One region of the Blastococcus sp. SYSU D00820 genome, then DNA from elsewhere that is predicted to be linked to it. Evidence: predicted binding sites of a transcription regulator. Region 1 holds the regulator's gene; the other holds the start of a gene.
What was found. The regulator LexA, encoded in region 1, represses DNA repair genes until DNA is damaged. The targets are predictions, from matches to a motif close to TCGAACANNTGTTCGA.
Positions count from the first base shown of each region.

Region 2: a site for LexA is predicted at 2,630-2,645, ahead of ACI79R_RS15810 (DUF222 domain-containing protein). Genes of this name have one in related genera too.

Region 1 is NZ_JBJGZW010000019.1:37,779-49,337, forward strand. It holds gene ACI79R_RS17955 (DUF817 domain-containing protein) at 1-295, opposite strand, end outside; gene ACI79R_RS17960 (D-cysteine desulfhydrase family protein) at 671-1,639, opposite strand; gene ACI79R_RS17965 (hypothetical protein) at 1,783-2,010, shown strand; gene ACI79R_RS17970 (vitamin B12-dependent ribonucleotide reductase) at 2,182-5,058, opposite strand; gene nrdR (transcriptional regulator NrdR) at 5,185-5,730, opposite strand; gene ACI79R_RS17980 (hypothetical protein) at 6,144-6,842, opposite strand; gene ACI79R_RS17985 (LysM peptidoglycan-binding domain-containing protein) at 6,971-7,513, opposite strand; gene lexA (transcriptional repressor LexA) at 7,750-8,529, shown strand; gene ACI79R_RS17995 (hypothetical protein) at 8,599-9,657, opposite strand; gene ACI79R_RS18000 (phosphatase PAP2 family protein) at 9,629-10,375, opposite strand; gene hflX (GTPase HflX) at 10,435-11,559, opposite strand, start outside.
Region 2 is NZ_JBJGZW010000015.1:26,128-37,686, forward strand. It holds gene mfd (transcription-repair coupling factor) at 1-175, opposite strand, end outside; gene ACI79R_RS15800 (adenylyltransferase/cytidyltransferase family protein) at 276-734, opposite strand; gene ACI79R_RS15805 (YveK family protein) at 1,099-2,475, shown strand; gene ACI79R_RS15810 (DUF222 domain-containing protein) at 2,668-4,278, shown strand; gene ACI79R_RS15815 (hypothetical protein) at 4,311-5,522, opposite strand; gene ACI79R_RS15820 (hypothetical protein) at 5,534-6,823, opposite strand; gene ACI79R_RS15825 (polysaccharide deacetylase family protein) at 6,838-7,602, opposite strand; gene ACI79R_RS15830 (glycosyltransferase family 4 protein) at 7,599-8,780, opposite strand; gene ACI79R_RS15835 (CDP-alcohol phosphatidyltransferase family protein) at 8,777-9,538, opposite strand; gene ACI79R_RS15840 (PKD domain-containing protein) at 9,679-11,559, opposite strand, start outside.

The DNA of each region.
Region 1 (11,559 bases):
CCCCGCCGACGGCGAACGTGCCGGTGTCGGGGTAGGACCACGAGCCCTGGGCCACCTTGAACAGCTCGAGCACCAGCCCCACGAGGTGGAAGCCGAAGACGACGGCGACCTCGCGGCCGGTCTCCCAGCGGAGCAGCCACAGCACCAGCGTGACGCCCAGGCACCAGAGCAGGAGCGCGTCGGCGGGATCGACCGGCAGCGGCACGACCCGCACCAGCGCCAGGCCGGCGAAGAACAGGACGGCGAACAGGCAGCACTGCGCCTCGATCCACCCGAACCGCAGGAGCTGTCGCATCGGGAGGAGGCTATGCGGCCGATCCGCTCACCCGGCCGGGGACACGGCCCCCACGACGACGAGCACCGCCGTCGCCGAGCAGTACCGCGGGGGCATCCTGCGGCGGTCCGGGGTACCCGTCATGCCCACTTGTGGCCCCTGCGAGCAGAGCGCGCGTGCGTGTGCACCATCCCGATCACCTCCTCCCGCGAGCCGGACCGTCCGGGACGGTCGTCGTGGCGCCATCGGGCAGATGGAGCACGGCGGTTCCCCCGGCCGGTGAGGCCGACCGGTGTTCCCTGCGCCGACGATAGGGAGGCGCTCCGCGTCCGGTGAGGGTCGGAGGGCCCTCCCCTCACGCGGCTCCGGGACACCGCCGAGCGCCGCGGCGCCGCATCAGCCGAGCATGGCCTCCGCGCGACCGATCGCTGCCGCCGAGCCGAAGAGACCGGGCAGGCCACCCGAGTGCAGGAACACCGTGCGCTCGCCGGGCTGTACGTCCCCGGCGGCGACGGCGTCGACCAGTCCGGCCAGGGCGCGTCCGGTGTAGACCGGGTCGAGCACGACCCCCTCGCACCGGGCGGCGGTGGCCAGCGCGGCGACGACGGGCTCCGGCAGCGTTCCGTAGCCCTCCCCGACCTGGTCCAGCCGCACCCGGAGGTCGCCGGGATCGCACGGGACACCGGTCAGGTCCCCCACCAGGTCCGCGACGGTCCGCGCGGGGTCGGCGACCGCGCCGACGTGCACGCCCAGCACCCGGTCGGTCCCCAGACCGGCGACCAGACCGGCCATCGTGCCGCCCGAGCCCAGCGCGGTGACCACCGTGCGCAGGTCCGGCGCCTGCGCCAGCAGTTCTGCCGCGCACTCCCGGTAGCCGCGGGCGCCGACGGCGCTCGACCCGCCGAAGGGGATGACGGCGGGCGTGCGGCCGGCGCGGACGAGGTCGGCGGCGACCTCCTCGGCGGCGGCGGACAGCCCGGCGGGGTCGACCTCCCCCGCCCAGACGACGCGGACGCCGAGCAACCCGTCGAGCGCCAGGTTGCCCGACGAGGCCGCCCCGGCCTGACCCCGGAGCACGAGGACGACGTCCAGCCCGAGCCGCGCGCCGGCGGCCGCGCTCAGGCGGGCGTGGTTGCTCTGCGCCGCACCGGTCGTGATCAGGACGTCGGCGCCGTCGTCCAGAGCCGCGCCGACGAGCCACTCCAGCTTGCGGACCTTGTTGCCCCCGCCCCCGAGGCCCACCAGGTCGTCGCGCTTGAGCCACAGGTCGCCCTCGGCCAGCCCGACCGCGCGGGCCAGCCGCGGCGCGGGTTCCAGCGGCGTGGGCCAGGTCGCGAGCGTCACCCGGCGCTGTTCCGAGGTCATGCGGTGATCATGCACCGCGGTGCTGCCACGGCTCCGGCCCGGACACTGCCTGGACGGCCCGGCACTCGCCCCGCGCGGACACGATCGGATGACGACGCACCGCTCCGCCGCGTCACCGGCGACGACGCGGGTACCGCCCCGGCATGCGCGACGGAACCCGACGCCGGGGCGGCAGCATCGTGGGCACCCTGCTCGTCATCTGGCTGATCATCGGCGCCTTCGCGGCGTACCAGCGCGGCTACTTCAGCAGCGCCGACACCAATTGCGCGGCGGTCAGCACCACCGTCGTGACGATCGTGGCCGGGCCGTTGAACTACCTCGGTGTCAACCCACAGGTCGACTGCCCCGAGGTGCCGCAGCCGAGCCAGTAGCCCGGCCCGCTCACCCACGCACGAGGCGGGTGACGCCGGCCCCGGCCCCGCGGCACGCGTGCTGCTGTTGGCCCCGCCCCGACCGCCGGACGCCACCGGCCCGGCCCCGAAGGGACCGGGCCGGTGGCGACCTCAGCGGTCAGCTCGCGCTGCTGACCGGAGCTGCTCCGATCAGCTGCAGCCGCTGGTCGAGCCGCAGCCCTCGCAGACGTAGCAGCTGCCGGCCGGGCGCATCTTCGTGCCGCAGGTCATGCACAGCGGCGCGTCGGTGGCGGTACCGGTGACCAGCTCGAGCAGCTCGGCCGAGGAGTGCGCCTCCTTGACCGACTTCTTCTCCTGGGCCTCGGGCTTGGCCGGGGCCTCGGTCGGCACCGAGCCGCGCAGCGCCTCGACGTCGACCTCCTCCTCCTCGGTGACGGCCGCGGTGGAGGCCGGGGTGTCGTAGCCCGACACCTGCGCCGCCCGCTCCTCGGCGCTGAAGATGCCGAGGTTGGCCCGCTTGTCCACCGGCAGGTGGTCCAGCGCCAGGCGACGGAAGATGTAGTCCATCACCGACTGGGCGATGCGGATGTCCGGGTCGTCGGTCATGCCGGCCGGCTCGAAGCGCATGTTGGTGAACTTCTGGATGTAGGTCTCCAGCGGCACACCGTGCTGCAGCGCGATCGAGATGCCGATCGAGAAGGCGTCCATGACACCGGCCAGGGTCGAGCCCTGCTTGCCCAGCTTGAGGAAGACCTCGCCGAGGCTGCCGTCCTCGTACATGCCGGCGGTCATGTAGCCCTCGGCACCGGCGACGCTGAACGACGTCGTCATGCTGGTCCGCTTCTTCGGCAGCCGCTTGCGCACCGGGTGCGACATCGTGGCGACCGGGGCGACCGCCTCGGTCTTGGCCTCGGCCTTCTTCGCCCCGTTCTTGGACGAGTGGGCGTCGGACAGCGGCTGGCCGACCTTGCAGTTGTCGCGGTAGATCGCCAGCGCCTTGAGGCCGAGCTTCCAGCCCTGGAAGTAGATGTTCTCGACGTCCTCGACCGTCGCCGTCTCCGGCATGTTGACCGTCTTGCTGATCGCGCCGGAGATGAACGGCTGCACCGCGGCCATCATGCGCACGTGGCCCATCGGGGAGATGGCCCGCTCGCCCATGGCGCAGTCGAAGACCTCGTAGTGCTCCGGGCGCAGGCTCGGCGCGTCGACGACGTGGCCGTGCTCGGAGATGTACTCGACGATCGCCTCGATCTGCTCGTCCTGGTAGCCGAGGCTCTTCAGGGCGCGCGGAACGGTCTGGTTGACGATCTGCATCGAGCCGCCGCCGACCAGCTTCTTGTACTTGACCAGCGAGAAGTCCGGCTCGATGCCGGTCGTGTCGCAGTCCATCATGAAGCCGATGGTCCCGGTGGGGGCCAGCACCGAGGCCTGGGCGTTGCGCCAGCCGTTGTCGGCGCCGATCTCCAGGCACTCCTGCCACTGGGCGGTGGCGGCCTTGAGCACGTCGGCGTCGTCGGCACCGACCGGGCGGATCGCGTCGTTGGCGGCGGCGTGCTTGCGCATGACGCGGGCGTGGGCGTCGGCGTTGCGGGCGTAGCCCTCGTAGGCGCCGACGATGCCGGCGAGCTCGGCCGACCGGCGGTAGGCGGTGCCGGTCATCAGCGAGGTGATCGCCGCGGCGAGGGTCTGACCGCCGCGCGAGTCGTAGGCGTGGCCGGTGGCCATGAGCAGCGCGCCCAGGTTGGCGTAGCCGATGCCCAGCTGGCGGTAGGCGCGGGTGGTCTCACCGATCGGGTCGGTCGGGAAGTCGGCGAAGCAGATGGAGATGTCCATCGCCGTGATGACCAGCTCGACGGCCTTCACGAAGTTCTTGGTGTCGAAGGTGCCGTCGTCCTTCAGGAACTTCATGAGGTTCAGCGACGCCAGGTTGCACGAGCTGTTGTCCAGGCTCATGTACTCCGAGCAGGGGTTGGACGCGTTGATCCGGCCTGTCTCGGGGTTGGTGTGCCAGTCGTTGATCGTGTCGTCGTACTGGATGCCGGGGTCGGCGCACTCCCAGGCGGCCTGGGTGACCTTGCGGAACAGGTCACGGGCGTCGACGGTCTCGATCACGGTGCCGTCGAGGCGGGCGCGCAGGCCGAAGTCCGTGCCGTCCTCCACCGCGCGCATGAACTCGTCGGAGACGCGCACGGAGTTGTTGGCGTTCTGGTACTGGACGCTGGTGATGTCCTTGCCGCCGAGGTCCATGTCGTACCCGGCGTCGCGCAGCGCGCGGATCTTGTCCTCCTCGCGCGCCTTGGTCTCGATGAACTCCTCGATGTCGGGGTGGTCGATGTCGAGGACGACCATCTTGGCCGCACGCCGGGTGGCCCCACCGGACTTGATGGTGCCGGCCGAGGCGTCGGCGCCGCGCATGAAGCTGACCGGGCCCGAGGCGGTGCCGCCGGAGGACAGCAGCTCCTTGGAGGAGCGGATGCGCGAGAGGTTCAGGCCGGCGCCGGAGCCGCCCTTGAAGATCAGCCCCTCCTCGCGGTACCAGTTGAGGATCGAGTCCATCGTGTCGTCGACGGCGAGGATGAAGCAGGCGCTGACCTGCTGCGGCGCGCTGGTGCCGACGTTGAACCACACGGGGCTGTTGAAGCTGAAGTACTGGTGCAGCAGCATCCAGGTCAGCTCGTGCTCGAAGACCTCGGCGTCGCCCTCGGTGGCGAAGTAGCCGTACTCCCGGCCGGCGGCGCCGTAGGTGAGCACCACCCGGTCGATGAGCTGACGCAGGCTGCTCTCCCGCTGGGGCGTGCCCACGGCGCCACGGAAGTACTTCGTCGTGACGATGTTGGTGGCGTTGATGCTCCACTCGGCGGGGAACTCGACGCCACGCTGCTCGAAGTTGATCGAGCCGTCCCGCCAGTTGGTCATGACGACGTCACGACGCTCCCAGGTCACCTCGTCGTACGGGTGCACCCCGGCGGTGGTGAAGACCCGCTTGACCTTCAGGCCCTTCCCCCGGGTCGGTGCCTTGGCGGCCCGACGCGTACGGCCTGACAAGCGGTCCTCTGTCTCGGTCACGGAGCTCTCCCTCGATGTGTGGTCCGGCGGCTGGGGAAGAGCCGCGTTCCGGTCCTGCTGTGTGTTCTACGGGGTGGTGCTGACAGTTCTGGGGTGGCCGGGGACCGACCAGGTGGTCGTCGTCGGTCAGCTGCCGTCGGGGGACGCCGCGCTGCGGCCCCCTCCCCGCCGGCGGGCGGCCGGCAGGGCGTCGGTCATGCCCGGCAGCGGCGGGGTGCCGCCGGTGAGGTGCCGGGCGCGGAGCTCGGTGATCTCCTTCTCGAAGTCCTCGATCGAGTCGAAGGCCCGGTAGACGCTGGCGAAGCGCAGGTAGGCGACCTCGTCGAGCTCCCGCAGCGGCCGCAGGATGGCCAGCCCGACCTCGTGGCTGGGCACCTCGGCCGCCCCGGTGGCGCGGATCGCGTCCTCGACCTGGGCGGCGAGCTGCTGGAGCTGGTCCTCGTCGACCGGCCGGCCCTGGCAGGCCCGGCGGACGCCGGCCACCACCTTGGACCGGTTGAACGGCTCGCTGACACCGCTGCGCTTGACGACCGCGAGCACCGCCTCCTCCACCGTGGTGAAGCGGCGCCCGCACGCGGGACACGACCGGCGGCGACGGGTGGTCGCCCCTTCGTCGGCCTCGCGCGAGTCGATGACCCGGCTGTCGGGGTTGTGGCAGAAGGGACACCGCACGGCGGTCCTCCCCCTCTCCCCGGACACCCGATGCCGGCGGACGCCGGCGCCTCCGGGAGCTCCCCCCTGTGGACCTCCCTGGGGACGACCGGTGGACGTCCGGGGGAGGGACTGGGGATGGCCTGTGGATGGCTTACATCGGTGCAACTACTAGATGTAGGGGAACCGTAGGCCGGACCCCACTAGATGTGCAAGCGCAGACACGCGGCAATCTGTTCCTCCCGGCGCGTCGGTACGCAACCGGTGACCGACACCCCAGCCGTCACAGCGACACGCCGCGACCGGCCCGCTCGCGCTGGAGAACCGGCCCGGGCGGGCGTATGGCGTGTCGCTCCCCCGGGCCCCGGGCAGCCTCCGGCGCCCGCCGCGGCAGCCGGTGGACGCCGGTCGCGGGCGGGGCCCCGATCGACCCGTCAGCCGGCGACGGCCACCCCGGCGGCCTCGTCACGACCCCACGGAGCGGTGTCCCCGAGACGGATCGGGCGGGTGAGCATGTCGACCGACGCCGGCTCCGCGGCGACGGCGGGGAGGACCCCGGTGTCGGCAGCGCGGTGCCGGCCACCGTGGGCCGGGGCGCGGTGACGGCCGGCCGCGTCGTCGCCGCAGCGGACGGCGGGGAACTCCGCGGTCAGGTCGGCACCGTGCCGGCGCCGCCGCTCGGCGCGTGGCGCGGGCTCCGACCCCGCCGGGGCGGACCGGCGGCCGGCCGGGCGGCCGTCGGCGGCCAGCAGCTCCCGGAGGGCGGCGCGGCTCATGACCACGGTCGCCGGGTGCAGCTCCTCGGCCCGGACAGCGGCCGACGGGGTCACGGGCGCGGCGACGACCACCGGGACATCCACCTGCGCGACCTCGACCTGCGGGGCCTCGACCCGGCGGGCATCGGTCGCCGAGGTCTCGGCCGCGGGCGGCTGCGGCAGCCGGACGGCGGTCAGGTCGATCCAGGACGTGCGTTCCACCCCGTCGACGACCGACCGCACCTGCGCCTGGGCGACGCCGCCCTCGTGCCGCCAGCCGAGCATGGAGCCCGGCCGCCAGGTGCCGGCCTCCTCGATCTCGACGTCGAACGACGATCGGGCGAAGGCCGCTGCTCGGCCGTCCTGGGTGTTCCGCACGTCGAGGACGCTAGGTCGCCGACCCCCAGGACCCGGCGCAGGACGGGGCGCGGAGGGTTGACGAAGATCAGCGACGAGGATTGTGGGTGTGTGGTCGTCCACACCCCGGGACGCCCGCCGACGGCCGGTCACGGCAGCTGGAGGACCTGGCCGGGCACGAGCACCGCGCCCTCGAGGTCGTTGAGCTCCTCGATCGCGTCGACGACGGCCCGCACGTCGGCCTCACCGCCGGACACCTCGGTCGCGATGGACCACACCGTGTCGCCCGGCTGGACGACGACGCTCTCCCCGCCGGCGAGCTCCAGACCGGCCCCCGCTCCGCCGCCGACCACCTCGGAGACCAGGACCGCCGCTCCCACGCCCGCGACGATGCCCAGCGCGGCCACCAGGCGGCGCCCGCGCCGGGTCAGCCGCAGCGGTGCCGGGCCCGCGGGTGCGGCGCACCCGCCGCGCACCGGCCGCGGCGCGCCGGCCAGGCGCACCGGGCGGCCACCCGGCCGGGCGGCGGGGCGGGCCGCCCCCGCGTCGACCTCCCGCCCGGCCGGCCGGGCGGGCACCGCCCGCACGACCGGCGGAGGCGGCAGGAGCCGGAGCGGGGGGCGGCCGGGAGCCGCCGGCACCGGGACCTCCACCGGCACCAGGGGGACCTGCTGACGCACGCTCGCCGCCACGGCTTCTCCTCGCTCCGCCCGGCACCCCGGGCACTCCCTCGATCGAACGCGCGTTCGATCGAACGTCCGTACGAAGTCCTACCGCATGCCGCCGACAGAAACGACCCGACACGGCCGGACTTCGAACGTGTGTTTGAAACCGGCGCCGCGAGGCGCTACCGTCCGACCGGGACCCGCGCCGGCGCAGCCGCCGGCGTCGACGACGGGCCGCGGGGTGCGGCCGGCGAGGAGGAGACGTGGCGGGCACGAGCAGTTCAGCGGGCGGTGACGGCTCCGGCCGGAGCGGCCGCGGGAGCGCGCCGGTGGCCGAGGCGGCGCCGTCCGCCCAGGTCCGCACCTTCCCCGACCGGGGCGAGGCCGGCGACGGGCTGACGCAGCGTCAGCGCCGCGTGCTGGAGGTCATCCGTGACTCGATCGAGCGCCGCGGCTACCCGCCGTCGGTCCGCGAGATCGGCGAGGCGGTCGGCCTCTCGTCGGCGTCCTCGGTCGCCCACCAGCTCACGGTGCTGCAGAAGAAGGGCTGGCTGCGGCGCGATCCCAACCGCCCGCGCGCCCTCGACGTCCGGCTGCCGGGCGAGCTGGCCGCCGCCGAGTCGGCCCCGGCCGCCGCACCGGCGCCCGCCGGGGAGGAGACCGGTTCCGCACCCACGTACGTGCCGCTGGTGGGCCGGATCGCCGCCGGTGGCCCGGTGCTCGCCGAGCAGGCCGTGGAGGACGTCTTCCCACTGCCGCGCGAGCTGGTCGGCGAGGGCACGCTCTTCATGCTCAAGGTCGCCGGCGACTCGATGGTCGAGGCCGCGATCTGCGACGGCGACTGGGTGGTCGTCCGCCAGCAGCCGACCGCCGAGAACGGCGAGATCGTCGCCGCCATGCTCGACGGCGAGGCCACGGTGAAGACCTACAAGCGCCGGGACGGGCACGTGTGGCTGCTGCCGCACAACCCCGCCTACGAGCCGATCCCCGGCGACGAGGCCACCATCCTGGGTCGCGTGGTCACGGTGCTGCGCCGCGTCTGACCCGCCTCGGCATCGCCCAGGGCCCCCGTCCGCCGTCGGCGACGGGGGCCCTGTCGTGGGCGGGTGGGGCTACTCCACCTTGCGCCGGCGCAGCTTGCCGCCCAGCCAGACGAGCAGGCCCGCCACGGCGGCAGCCGTGAGCGCGGCCGGCAGCGGGTTCACGCCGGACTCGCTGCCGGCGAGGGCGTCGGCCAGGGAGTCGTCCCCCGGTGCCGCGGCAGGGCTGTCGGCCGCGGGAACCGGGACGAGCACCAGGTCGCTGGGCAGCCCCTCGCTGGCCACGACCAGCCGGCCGTCGGGGGCCACGGAGATCGCCTCGCCCTGCGGGGAGGGCGGCAGCGCGACCCGCACCGGATCGGTCGCCAGGGCCGCGGCGACGTCGGAGCCGGACAGCGGCCAGACGTAGGCGTCGGTGTAGGTCCGCAGCGCCACCCAGCGCCCGTCCGCGGAGACCGCACCGCCGGTCACCATGAGCTGGCCGGCGCGCCCCACCGGCCCGCCGGCCGTCCCGGTGAGCATCAGCTCGACGGTGCCGACCCGCTCGAGGCCGACGACACCGTTCTCGACGAGGGAGGAGACCGGGCGGTAGACGCCGCTGGCGCCCAGGAACTCCTTGGTGACCACGTACGGGGTCCCGTCGGGGGCGAGCAGCAGCGCCTCGGCGTCGTGCGGCCCGTCGGGATAGGTCAGCCGGTGCACTCCGGCGGAGCCGTCCGGGCGGAGCGCGATCAGGGCGACGGTCGACCGGTTGCCGCGGTTGTCGCCGGTGTCGGCGATCCAGACGGTCCCGTCCGCGGCGACGGCCAGGTCCTCCGGGTCGTAGGGGTCCACGGCAGCGGTGTGCACGTCGACGACCTGGCAGCCGGCGTCGAGGGCGTAGACCTCGACCTGGCCGCCGCCGTCGTTCATCACCAGGACCGCGCCGCCGGTGCCGGCGACCAGCCCGGAGATCTCCCCCAGCCGGGGGTCGGTGATCTGGCACTGCGTCTGCGGCGCGGCGGCGCCGGTGGGGTCCTCGGCGGCCGCGGGCAGCGGAAAGCCGAGGGCGAGCACGGCGGTCAGGGCCGAGCCCGCCGCCAGACGCCGCCCCCGGGCGCCGCTACGCGGTGGGACGGCCTGTCCGGGCACCGACCCAGCGTGACAGCACGGCTGCGTCGAGTGCGTGAACCACGCCCAACAGCAGCAGGCCCACGCTGGCGCCGACCACCGCGTCGGTGACCCAGTGGAAGTCCAGCGAGACCATCGCGATCCCGGTGAGCACCGGGCCCACCACGCTCAGCAGCCAGAAGAGCCGCTGCACCCGCGGCGGCAGCCGGAACTGCACCACCTGCCAGCGCGCGATGCCCCACATGAGGACGGCGTTGGCCACGTGCCCGGAGGGGAACGAGGCGCCGTCCGGGTGGTGGAAGAAGTGGCCGGCGTAGCCCGGCGCCGTCCGCCCGATCCCCCACTTGAAGCCGTAGACCACGACCGTCAGCAGCGCCAGCCCGACGACCACGCGGACCAGCGGCAGCAGCGACCGGCGGCGCACCGCCAGCCAGGTCACCAGGCCGGCCAGGACGATGAGGATCGTGCCGCGTCCGCCAATCTGGGTGACCGCCCAGACCGGCCAGTAGCCGTCGGAGGTCCGCAGCCCCCAGCCGCCGACCACGTCGGAGACGCGCTCGTCCAGCGTCTCGAGGACGCCGCCGCGGAGCAGGTCGACGGTGACCCCGACGGTGACCAGCAGGGCCAGGCCCAGCAGCCACCACGGGGGCCGGCCGACCGAGGTCACCTGGTCGACGGCCGGAGCCTCCCCGCCTCCCGGCGGGGTGCCGGGATCGCGCCGCACCACGCCGCTCGTCACCGGCTCACGGTACCGGTCCGTGACCGGTTCGTGATCTCCGGAGCCGGGCGGCGTGGCGATCAGCCGACCGGCGCGGCGAAGTCCTCGAGCGCCGAGGCCAGCGACGCGTCCACCCGGGCGGTCAGCCGGGTGCCGCCGGCCTCGTGCGTCTCGCTGAGCACCTCGCCGTCCCGGTGCACGCGGGCCACGAGGTCGCCGCGGTCGTAGGGCACGAGCACGTCGACGTCCTGGTCGGGGTGCGGCAGCCGGGCGGCGACGACCTCGCGCAGCCGCTCGATCCCCTCGCCGGTGCGGGCCGACACCCACATCGCACCGGGCAGCGCCTGGCGCAGCGTGAGGACGTCCTCCTCGCTCATCGCGTCGACCTTGTTGACGACGATGAGCTCGGGCACCGCCGCGGCGTCGATCTCGCGGAGCACCACGCGCACCGCGTCGATCTGGCCGAGCGGATCGGGGTCGGAGCCGTCGACGACGTGCAGCAGCAGGTCGGCGGCGGCCACCTCCTCGAGCGTCGAGCGGAAGGCGTCGACCAGCTGGTGCGGCAGGTGCCGGACGAAGCCGACGGTGTCGGTCAGCGTGTACTCGCGGCCGTCGGGGCCCTCCGCGCGGCGCACGGTCGGGTCGAGGGTGGCGAACAGCGCGTCCTGCACCAGCACACCGGCGCCGGTCAGCTGGTTGAGCAGGCTGGACTTGCCGGCGTTGGTGTAGCCGGCGATCGCCACGCTGGGGACGGCGTTGCGGTTGCGGCTGGACCGCTGGGTCGCCCGGGCGGTCGCCATGCCGGCGATCTCCCGGCGCAGCTTGCTGACCCGCGCGCGGATCCGCCGCCGGTCGGTCTCGATCTTGGTCTCACCCGGGCCACGGGTACCGATGCCGCCACCGCCGGCCACGCGACCACCGGCCTGCCGGGACATCGACTCACCCCAGCCGCGCAGCCGCGGCAGCATGTACTGCATCTGGGCCAGCTCGACCTGGGCCTTGCCCTCCCGGCTGCTGGCGTGCTGGGCGAAGATGTCGAGGATCAGCGCGGTCCGATCGACCACCTTGACCTTGAGAATCTTCTCCAGCTGGTTGAGCTGGCCGGGGGTCAGCTCGCCGTCGCAGATCACGGTGTCGGCGCCGCTGGCGGCGACGATGTCCCGGATCTCGGCGGCCTTGCCCGAGCCCACGTAGGTGCCGGCGTC
Region 2 (11,559 bases), on a different contig from region 1:
TCACGACGAGGACGGGCACGCCCGCACCGGGCGCCGGTGCGGCGAGGGCCGCGGCCACCAGCGGCTGCACCGGCGGCGGGGCGGTGACCGTCAGCTCGGCCTGGCCGGCGGCGGCCACGACCGTGGCCACGGCGGGGTCGGTGAGGACGACGTCGAGCACGCCGCGCAGCGTCACGGGACAGCCACACTCCTGGGGTTCTCCGGCCCGCGACGCTGCCGCCGAGTGCGGCAGGGGGCCGACTTCCCAGGTTAACCGCCGTCCCCGGGGGCTGCTCCTACGAGCTGAGCGCGGCCCCCGCGCGGACGCCGGGCTCGCCGGCCTCGATGGCGGCCAGCGCCCGGCGCAGGACCGTGCTGGAGGTGTGCATCGTGTAGGGGAAGTAGCGCACCTCGACGCCGACCTCGGCGAAGTCGCGCTCCAACTTCACGCCCTTCGGGGTCCCGCGCCAGTCGTCGCCCTTGAAGATGACGTCGAAGCGGACCTCGCGCCAGGTGTCGATCTTGTCGGGGACGACCTCGGCGTGCACGTCGTCGACGAAGCGCAGGTTGCGCACGATCTCCATGCGCTCGGCGAGCGGGATGACCGGGAGGCGTCCCTTGGTGAGCAGCAGCATCTCGTCGGAGACGACGCCGGCGACGAGCCGGTCGCAGTGCTCGGCCGCGTGCTTGAGGATGTTCAGGTGCCCGATGTGGAACAGGTCGTACGCACCGGGCGCGTACCCGATCACCGTCATGCGATCCCCCGATCGTCCGTCAGCCGGCGCTTCTCCCGACGAGGAGCACCCGTCTGATCACAGTGCGTGACGCCGGGCGACTTCCATGGCGCTCAGCAGCGACAACGCCGAGAAAACTAGCCGAGAACGGTGACGGACGGTGATTTCCGGCGTCGGCTTCACCCGATGGGGGACGCGGCGGCCTCGGCGGGGGTGGCGTGCGCCACGGAGGCTCCTCCCCTCGGGTGAGAGGGCCCCGCGAGCAGGCCGGACGGGCTTTCCAGCGGGTTAGTCTCCCGCGGTCAGGGGCCACGTTCGACGGGGGCGCTCGCCCCGTGCGAACCGCTCCCGAGGCGTGCCGGTGCACGGGCAGGGAGCGACGTACATGGAACTCAGGGACTACCTGGCCGCGCTGCGGCGGCACTGGCTGGTCTGGGTGGGCACCACCGTGCTGGGCGCGGTGGTCGCCGCCCTCGCGCTGACCCAGATGCCCAAGACCTACGAGGCCTCGGCGCGGGTGTTCGTCACCGTCTCGCCGTCCATCCCGAGCAGCGCGACGTTCGTGCAGCAGCGGGTGAAGAGCTACCCCGACCTGGCCACCAGCGAGGCCGTGCTCGCCCCGGTGCTCGCCGACCTCAACCTCGACGAGTCGCTGGACCAGCTGCGCTCGGAGGTGTCCGCGTCGAACCCGGCCGACACCTCGCAGGTGATCGTGACCGCGAGCGGGCCGGACCCGGACCGCGCGGCCGCCGTCGCCAACGCCGTGGCCGAGCGGCTCACCGACGTGGTCGAGGACCTGGAGACGCCGGAGGGCGGCGACCAGCCGGTGACCCTGCGGGTCTCCGACCCGGCGATCGCCCCGGACAGCCCCTCCTCCCCCGTCGCGCTGTACGTGCTGGCCCTCGGCGTCGTGGCCGGCCTGTTCCTCGGCCTGGCCGCGGCCGTCCTGCGCAGCCGCATGGACTCCACGGTGCACACCGAGGACGAGCTGCGCCGCGCCTGGGGCGAGGGAGAGGTCGAGGTGCTCGCCCAGCCGGGCGGCCGGGCCCGGCGCAGCGCGCTGACCGGTCGGCCGGCCATCTCCCTGGCCCGCCGGCTGGAGCTGCGCGCCGAGGAGCGCCCGGTGCGCGTGGTCCTGCTGTCGCCGTCGCCGTCGGAGAAGCGGGCCACCCGCACCTTCGCCGAGCAGGTCGCCCGCGCGCTGCGCGGCCGCGGCCTGGACGCCACGGTGACCGGCCCGGAGTTCGTGGCCGGCGCGATCGGCGACGACGGTCCGCGGGTGCGCCTCGAGGTCGCCGATCCGCTGGCCCCGCTGCGGGTCTGGAAGCACGTGGCCGAGCGGTACGACGGCGTCGTCCTCGTGGTCGCCAGCGGGCTGGTCGAGCAGCAGGAGGTCCGCGAGATGCGGGGCATCCTGCAGACGGCCGGGATCACCCCGCTGGCCCTGGCCCTGGTGCCGCGCCGGCGCCGCCGGCTGCCGCGCGCCGCCACCGAGCCGCGGGGGGCCGCGGCTCCCCCGCCGCGCACCCCGGCGCCGGCTGCTCCGGCTGCTCCGGCCGCTCCGGCCGCTGCTCCGGCCGCACCGGCTACTCCAGCCGCGGCACCGGCGGCCCCGGCCGCCGAACGCCGCCCGGCGGCCAACGGCGCCCGCTCGGTGCCCGCCCAGGGCAGCTCGCGCGCGGCCGTCACCACCAGCGTCACGAAGGCGAGGTCCGCCAACGGCGCCCGGCCCAAGACCAAGGGTTCCGCGTCCAAGAACTGATCGGCCGGCGGCACCGACCCACGACGGGCCGGCCGGGACACCTCGTCCCGGCCGGCCCGTCGTCTGTGGGGTCCGAGCGTTCCCGCGGGAACGCCGGGCTCCTCGTTCCCGCGGGACGCCTGCCCGCAGAACTGTCACCCCCTCCCGACATCATTCGAACACATATTCGATCAGACGGTCGGGAGGTCACCGGTGGCTGCGGAGTTGTCGCTGGAGGAACTGGGCCGCCGCATCGCGTCCGGAGCGGTACGGATGGCGGCGGCGACAGCGGCGTGGCTGGCGCTGGTGGCCGAGTTCGACCGGCGGGAGGGCTGGGGCGCGATCGGGGTGCGCTCGTGCGCGCACTGGCTGTCCTGGCAGTGCGGGCTGTCCCCGGGATCGGCGCGGGAGCACGTGCGGGTGGCCCGCGCGCTCACGGTGCTGCCGCAGACCCGGGCGGCGTTCGCCGGCGGGCGGCTGAGCTTCTCCAAGGTGCGAGCACTGACCCGGGTCGCCGACCCCGCCACGGAGGGCGAGCTGCTGCAGTTGGCGCACGAGGCCAGCGCCGCCCAGGTCGAGCGGGTGGTCCGGCAGTGGCGGCGCTCGGATCGGACCGACGAGCAGGAACGACGGGAGCGGAACAGGCGGGAGCAGGAGGAGTCGTCCGGGGAGTCGGAGGCGCGGAGGGTCGCGCTCGAGCGCCGGTTCGACTCCTGGTGGGACGACGACGGCATGCTGCACGTGCGGATGTGCCTGGACGCCGAGGAGGGCGCGGCGTTCCTGGCCGGAGTGGAGTCCCTGGTCGAGCGCGACGCCCGCCGCGAGCGGGCCGCGGCCCAGCGCGCCGCCGGCCGCACCGCCTCCGACGCCCCCGCTCCGGACCGCGCCACCTCCGATGACGAGGCCGGCCTGGTCGACGCGCGGGAGCGGGCCACCGCGCGGCGGTGTGCGGCGGTGGCCCGCCTCGCCTCGGCGGCCGCGGCCGCCGATCGACAGGCCGGGGATCCGCCGCGCCGGGAGGTCGTCGTCCACGTCGACGCCGCGGTGCTGGCCGACGATGCCGCCGCCGGGCGGGCGTACCTGGAGGGCGGGCCGGCGCTGCGGCCGGCCACCGTGCGAAGGATGCTGTGCGAGGCCACCGTGGTGTCGATGGTCGAACGCGGCCGGGAGCCCCTGGCGCTGGGCCGGGCCCGCCGGTTCGCCTCCCGAGCCCAGCGCCGGGCGCTGTTCGCCCGCGACGGCGGCTGCGCCCGGCCCGGCTGCCACGAGCGGCGGGTGGAGCGGCTGCACGCCCATCACCTGCGGCACTGGCTGTTCGGCGGCCGCACCGACCTCGACAACCTGGTGCTCCTGTGCGACACCGACCACGGCCTGGCCCACGACCAGGACCTGGTCCTCACCCGCCGCGACGGCCGGCTGATCGCCACCACCCCCGACGGCCGACGGGTCTGGGGCGCGGCCGACGCCGCCTTCACCACCGGCATCGGCGCCCCCGCAGGAACGGACGAGGCGTTCGCCGGGGTCCATCCCATCGACCAGGCCCGCGGCCGGCGCCCCGCCGATGCCGATCCGACCCCGCAGACGCCGGCCCACGCGACCGCCCGACCGGCGACCGGGCCGTCAGGTGGACGACCGGCGCCCAGCGCCTCGATCACCCGGCTGCTCTTCCCCGACTCCGAGCCCGACCTCCCCGACGCCATGCACGTCAACGGCGAGCCCATGGACCTCGCCTACGTCGTCGGCGTCCTCCTCGGCAACCGCGACCTCGACCGCCGCCTCGCCGCCGGCAGGGGAACCACGACCGGGAGAGGAGCGGCCGCGTGACCGGAAGACGTTCCCGCGGGAACGTCCAGCCGTCAGCCGGCCAGCGGAACCGCCTCGGTGCGCCGCGCGGCCGGCGGAGGCGCCAGCTCCTCGGCCAGCCGCCGGCGGGAGCCTCCCTCGGCGAGCAGCGAGACCGCGAGGAAGGCCACGAAGGACGGCGTCGCGTCGAACAGCCCGCTCTCCAGCAGGCTGCGCCCCACCAGGAACACCAGCAGGCCGAGGAACAGCGCCCGGTGCTCCCGCGGCGCCAGCAGCGCGCCGCGGAAGGCCCACACCACCCACACGGCGGCGACCACCATGCCCAGCAGCCCGGTCTGCACCAGCAGGGAGACCCAGCTGCTGTCCAGCGGCTGCTCGTCCCAGTACTGGCCCTTGACCGGGATGATCTTGACCGAGAGCCCGCCGCCGAACACCAGCTGCCAGGCCGACTCGGCCCAGTCCGAGGCCGCGCCCCACGCGATGAACCGGGAGTCCAGCGTGCTGGTGCCGGTGCCGTCGCGCTCCAGGAACCCGGCCAGCGCGCCGGTGGTGGCGATGCCGAGCGTGCCGACGGCGCCGAGGGCGAGTCCGCCGGCCACGAGACCGACCGGCGCGCGCCGCACGTGCAGCGCCATCACCGCCAGCGCGGCGACGAGCATGAGCAGCGCCGTCCGCGAGCCGGTGGCCCACACGATGCCGAGCCCGGCGACGGCCGGCCCGGCCAGCCACAGCCGGGCGTTGCCCAGCACGACCCGCCAGGCGGCGTACAGCACCACGAGGCAGGCCAGCAGGGCCAGCTCGTTGGGGTCCAGCTCCGGGATGCCGCCGGCGAGGCGGCCCGAGGACAGCGTCGAGACGCCGGTGCCGGCCGCCGCCAGGGCGACCGCACCGCTGACCAGCGCCAGCGCGGTGACGAACTGCCCGGTCGAGTACACCCGCAGCAGCAGGACCACCGTCAGCGCGACGATCACCACCCGGGCGGTCACCACGCCGCTGGCGAGGAACGTGTCGTGGGTCAGCGCCCCGAGCAGCGACGCCGCGGAGACCACGGCCAGCGCCCACAGCGTGCCGGTGCCGACCCGCAGCCGGCCCCTGGCCGAGGCGGTGAGGAAGGCCATCACGAGCGCGGCCACCCCGAGCACGCCCTTGGCGAGCACGACCGGGTCCAGCGACCCGTCGAAGTACGCGCCGCGCCGCCAGCCCACCGTGGTGGCCAGCAGCAGGAGGGTGCACAGGAGCAGGCGCGGGGATGGACGCAGCAGCACCGCGGGTCCTCTCAGCTGATCCCGGCGCGGGGCCGCGCCGGGGGGATGGTAGGTCGCGGGTCGTCGTCGGGGCGGTCCGCACGCACCATCGGCAGCACCACCGCCTGGCGGACGGCGAGCGCGGCGAGCAGCGGCCCGAGTGCGAGGGCCAGCGGCGTCCACGGCGCCCAGGCCGGCGCGAGCAGCACGAGCGCGGCGACCGCGCCCAGCGAGGCGAACTCCAGGGTGCGCATCGCCAGCACCCGGCGCTGCCCGCCGTGCACCGACGCCAGCGAGGCGTAGGGCAGCAGGGTGGCCCCGGCGACGGCGTACACGGCCCACCCGACCACCGACGCGAGCGGCACGTCGTAGTCGCCACCGGTCAGGAGCGGCCCGAGCCACGGCAGCAGCGCGGCCCCGGCCGCACCGATCACCAGCAGCGCGCCGGTGAGCCCCAGCGACGCCCGGTCGGCCACTCGCAGGCTGGCGGCCATCGGCCGGTCGCGCAGGCCGACGAAGTGCGGCAGCAGGAACGACCCGATCCCGGCGACCAGCGTCAGCATCGGGGCGGTGTAGACGCGGGCGGCCTCCATCGGGCCGTACGCCGCGGCGCCGACGGCGGCGACCACGACGATCCGCAGCAGGGTCAGCGACGCCGGCCGGATGGTCTGGGCGGCCGCCCGCCAGGTGCCGAACGCGGCGACCGCGCGCAGGTCCGGCCGCCGCCACGGCCCGGTCGGGCGCTCCCCGGCCGGCACCAGCCACCACGCGACCACGGCGGCCAGCGCCTGCCCGGTCAGCAGCGCGACGACGAAGGAGGACAGCGTCACTCCCCCGGTCAGGCCGGCGACCCCGAGGGCGGCCATGGCACCGGCCAGGCTGGTCAGGTCGACCACGGGCAGCGCGGTGTAGCGGCCGGTGGCCATGAGCAGCCGGCGCAGCGTGTCCTCGACGACGAAGGCCGCGCAGGCCGGCGCCAGCAGCAGCCCGGCCCACACCGGCACCAGGCCGCTGACCAGCGCGGCCAGCGCCCCGACCAGGCCCGCGACGGCGGAGACGCCGACCGTGGCCACATGCAGGCCGGCGCGGACGCCGCGCTCCCGGCGGTCGAGCACGGTCAGGGAGTCACCCACCAGCCCGCTGCACACCGCGGTGACCAGCACCAGCGCGCCGTAGACCAGCGCGAAGACGGCGAGCCCGCCCGCGCCGAGCAGCCGCGCGGCGGCCACCTGCAGCGCCAGCCCGGCCACCGCCTGGGTGCCCTGGCCGAGCACGGCGGCGACCGCCTTGCGCCGGAGCAGGCGCCCCGCCCACGACGTCACGGCCGGTCCCCGGTTCAGCGGCCCGACGCCGCCGCGTCCGCCGCGACGGCGCGCCGCAGCCGCAGGGCGTGCCGGGTCAGGCGGGCGACGATGTGCGCCCGGGTGTCGCGCGGGCTCACGTAGCAGCGCGGCAGGGTCACCCGGTCACCGGGCTGGTAGTCGCCGGTGACGCAGGCGTTGTCGTACCCGGCGGCCCGGACGGCGTCCGCGGCCGCGGCGTCGTAGGAGCCGTAGGGGTAGCAGAAGCCGGGCACCTCGGCCTGCAGGACGTCCTCCAGCACCCGCCGGCTGTCCCCCACCTCCCGGGCCAGCTCGGCCCGGTCGGCCCCGGCCAGGCGAGAGTGGGTCATCGTGTGGCTGCCCACCTCGAGCCCGGCGGCGGCCACCTCGCGCACCTGGTCGGCGGTCATGATCGGGAACCGCGGCCCGGTGTCCCACTCGTTGGCCCCGCCCATGCGCCCGGCGACCACGTAGACGGTGCCGGTCATGCCGTGCCGGTCGAGCACCGGGACGGCGTGGTCGAGGAAGTCGGTGTAGCCGTCGTCGAAGGTCAGCCCCACCAGGCCGGCGGCCTCACCGCGCTCGTGGGCGCGCACCAGCTCGGTCAGGCCCACCCCGCGCAGGCCCAGCCGGCGGAGCAGCCGCAGGTGCCGGTCCAGCCGGTCGGGGTGCACCCGCAGCGCGTGCGGATCGGGCTCCTCCGACGGGCTGATCGAGTGGTACATCAGCACCGGCGGCAGCGGCAGCCGCACCGGGGCCCCGGTGCCGGTGGCGGTCACGCGGCCTCCTCCTGGACGACGACGGCGGACGGGACCGTGCCCAGGGCGGCCACGGCGGCGAGCAGGTCGGCGGTGTACCGCTCCGGCGACGACCGCCGGCGGGCCGCCGCGGCGTCGGCGGTCGCCGCGGCGCGGAACCGCGGCCACTCGGCGGCCACCCGGGCGACGGCGTCGGCCCAGGCGGGCACGTCGCCGGGGTCGACCGCCTGGGCGCCGGCGTACCCCTCGGCGGCCTCGCGCAGCCCGCTGTGCGCGCTGACCACCAGCGGCCGGGCGGCGAGGACGGCCTCGACGGCGGTGTTGCCGAACGACTCGTCACCGACCGAGGGCACGAGGACGACGTCCGCGGCGGCCAGGTGCGGCCAGACGTCGGACCGGAAGCCGAGGAACTCCACCCGGTCGTCGAGGCCGGCGGCGCCCACCTCGGCGCGCAGCTCCTCCTCGAACCACTCGTAGCCGGGGAAGACCGACCCGACCACGGTGAGCCGCGCGTCGATGCCGCGCTCCCGCAGCTCGCGCAGCGTGCCGACGGCGACCTGCGGGCCCTTGCGGGGCGACAGCCGCCCGACGTAGAGCAGCCGCAGCGGGCCGTCGAGCTCCGCGCGCGGCGGCAGCACCTCACCCGGTCCGCGGACGGTGTTGTGCACGACGCTGCTGCGCCGGCGCAGCCGCGGCGCCACCTCGGTGAGCACGTCGAGGGTGAACCGGCTGTTCGCGATCACCCGGTGCGCCAGCGCCGGGCACAGCGCCATGCCCCGGCGCAGCAGCATCGGCGCCGACCGCTCGGCCTCGTGCACGTGGCAGATCGCCCGGCGGCCGGCCAGCCGGGCCAGCAGCGGCCACGACGGCAGGGTCAGCGTGCTGACGTACACCCCCCCGGCCCCGGCCCGGCGCAGCAGCCGCAGCGCCGGCACCAGTCCGCGCAGCGCGTCGGCGAGCAGGGTGAGCGCCCCGCGCGGGCGCAGCGCGGAGTTGCGCAGGACCGGCATGGGGCACAGCCGCACGCGCAGCCCGCGGGCCTCGAGCTCGCCGACCAGCGGCCCGGGCCCGGGCAGGGCGACGGTGACGTCGTACCGGGTGGCCAGCGCGGTGGCCGCCTCCAGCAGCATCCGGTCGGCGCCGTAGAGCTCGGCGCCGGGGTGGACCACCAGGAGCGGCGGGGCCTCCGCCGTCGTCATCGGGGCAGCCGGCCCATCTCGCGGAACCACTTGACCGAGGCCAGGGCCAGGAAGCCGGCCGCGGCGAGGAACAGCACGCCGTAGACGGGCACGAAGACCGACGGCACGCCGAACAGCACGAAGACGACGGCGAGCAGCCCGTAGTCGGTGGGAAGGGTCATCAGCGAGCGGCCGATGCCGACCTTCTCCCCCGTGCGGGCGGCGCGGGTGGTCACGCCGTGCTGGGCGCGCAGCGCCTCGTTGAGCATCGTGCCGAAGTAGGTGACCGCGTCGACGACGCAGTAGCCGATGGGCACCAGCAGCACCCACGGGTCGACGTCCCCGAAGCGGTAGAAGCCGATGAGCACGCCCAGGTGCAGGCTCGAGGCCTTGGCGGCGTCGACCATGTGGTCCAGCCATTCCCCGGCCGGGGAGCCGCCGCCGCGCAGCCGGGCGAGCTGCCCGTCCGCGGCGTCGAGGGCGTAGCCGAGCACCAGGCAGGCGGCGACCAGCAGCCCCATCGGCACCGAGGGCTCGACCAGCGCCAGCAGCGCGATGCCCGTCCCGGTGAAGACGGCGCTGATGGCGGTCACCGCGTTGGGCGTGAGCCCCGCGTGGTAGGCCAGCGCGGCGAACAGCCGGCCGAGCTTGCGGTTGACGAAGCGGGAGTAGGCCGGGGCGCCGGCGTTGCCCTTCTGCGCGGCCGACAGCCGGCGCAGCGTCGCGCGCAGACCCTCCCGCGGCGGCCCGTCGGGGCGCGGCTGCGCGATCGCCGTCATACGTCGGACCTCCGTGTGCTGCCGAGCAGGTCGGACGGCACCCGGGCGTGCGGCGGGCAGGGGTGTCGTCGTGCGCAGCGATCCTCTCCCGGGCGGCGGACCCCGCGGGAGGTCCGCCGCCCTGCCCTCACCCGCAGGGGTCAGCCCGCGGTGACGGTGAACCCGGTCAGCCGCACGGCGACCGGACCGGTGGCGCTGCCGCTGAGGTAGGCGGCGACGCCGACGGCGCCCGGCACCTGCAGGGCCGCGGTGCTGTCGCTGCGGGTCAGCGTGGGCGTGGCCGGCTCCGCCGTCCCGGCCCGCCACACGGTGACCGCGAGGGAGGTCGGCCCGGTGCCGGTGACCCGGAGCCGCACCTCCAGGGGCGTGCCCGCGGTGTAGGTGAACGCCGGCAGGGTGGCCGAGCCGAGCACCGTCTCGGTGCCGCCGGAGTTCCGCACCAGCGCCACCTGCACCCCGCCGCCGGGGACGACCAGCAGCCGCGCGCGGTAGTCGGTGGCGGCGTCGACCCGGCGGCCGACGACGTACACGAACGCCCCCGAGCCGCTGGTGGGCACCGCCGACAGCGACAGCGTCGCCCGCACGTCGACGTCCCGCTGGGCGACCGCCCCGAGGTAGGAGCCGGTGTTGTTGCCCGGCCCCACGGTGAGGGTCGCCGTCCCGGGTGCGACCGACTGCCGGGCCGCCCCGGCCGACGCCGTCCAGGCGCCGCCGACGTCGGCGGTGCCCAGCCCGCCGGTGACCGACCGGCCGAAGGCGTCCGACGCCAGCACCGCCGGCTGCGGCTGCCCGCCCGGGGCGGTCACCGTGACCTGCTGCGTGGTCGACGCGGTGCGGCCGCGGTCGTCGGTCACCGTCAGGGTCACCGCGTAGGTGCCGGCCGCCGCGTAGGTGTGCGTCGCCTGCGCACCCGAGCCGGCCGCCGTCCCGTCGCCCCAGGTCCAGGAGTGCGCGGCCACGGTGCCGTCGGGGTCGGCCGAGGCGCGCCCGTCGACGGCCACCGCGAGCCCGGTGGGCGTGGCGGTGAAGGCCGCCGTCGGCGGCTGGTTCACCGGGGTGCCGGCCCCCACCGGAGCGGCGACGAAGGAGGTGGCGCGGACCGTCACCGGACCGGTCGCGCTGGCCGACAGGTAGGTGGACAGGCCGACCGCGCCGGGCACCTGCAGCGCCGCGGTGGCGTCGGTGCGGGTCAGCGTGGGCGTCGCCGGCTCCGGGCCGGTGCCGGTCCACACCGTCAGCGCGAGCGTGGTCGTGCCGGTGCCGGAGACCTGGAGGCGCACCTGCAGCGGCGTGCCCGGCGTGTAGGTGCCGGCCAGGTTCGCGGTCGTGCCCAGCAGCGTCTCGCTGCCGGAGGCGCCGGTGCGGAGGAGCGCGAGCACCACCGTGCCGTCGGCGCGGACCTGCAGGCGGGCCGAGTAGTCCAGGCTCGCCGCCACGCGGCGGCCGAGCACGTAGACGCTCACCCCGGAGCCGCCGCTGGGCACCTGCGACACCGTGAGGGTGGTGCGCACGTCGGTGGCGGTCGAGGACACCCCGCCCAGGTAGGAGCCGGTGTTCTGACCCGGGTTGACCGCCAGCGCGGCCGTGCCCGGCGCGACCGACTGCCGGGCCGCGCCCGCCGAGGCGGTCCAGGGGCCGCCCACGTCGGCCGTCCCGAGCCCGCCGGCCACCGTGCGGCCGAAGGCGTCGGAGGCGAGGACGCCGGCCGGCGGCGGGGTGGTCGCCACCACGGTGACCTGCTCGACGCGCGTGGCGGTCGCCCCGCCGTCGTCGGTGACGGTCAGCGTGACCGGATAGGTGCCGGCCGCCGCGTAGGTGTGGGTGGCCTGCGCGCCGGACCCGGCGGCGGTGCCGTCGCCCCAGTTCCAGGCGTACCCGGCCACCGTGCCGTCGGGATCGGTGGAGATCCGCCCGTCGACGGCGACCGACAGGCCGGTCACGGCGGTGGCGAACGCCGCGGTCGGGGCCTGGTTGACCGGCGGCGCGCCGCCGCCGGGGCCGGTCACCGTCAGCGCGCCGAA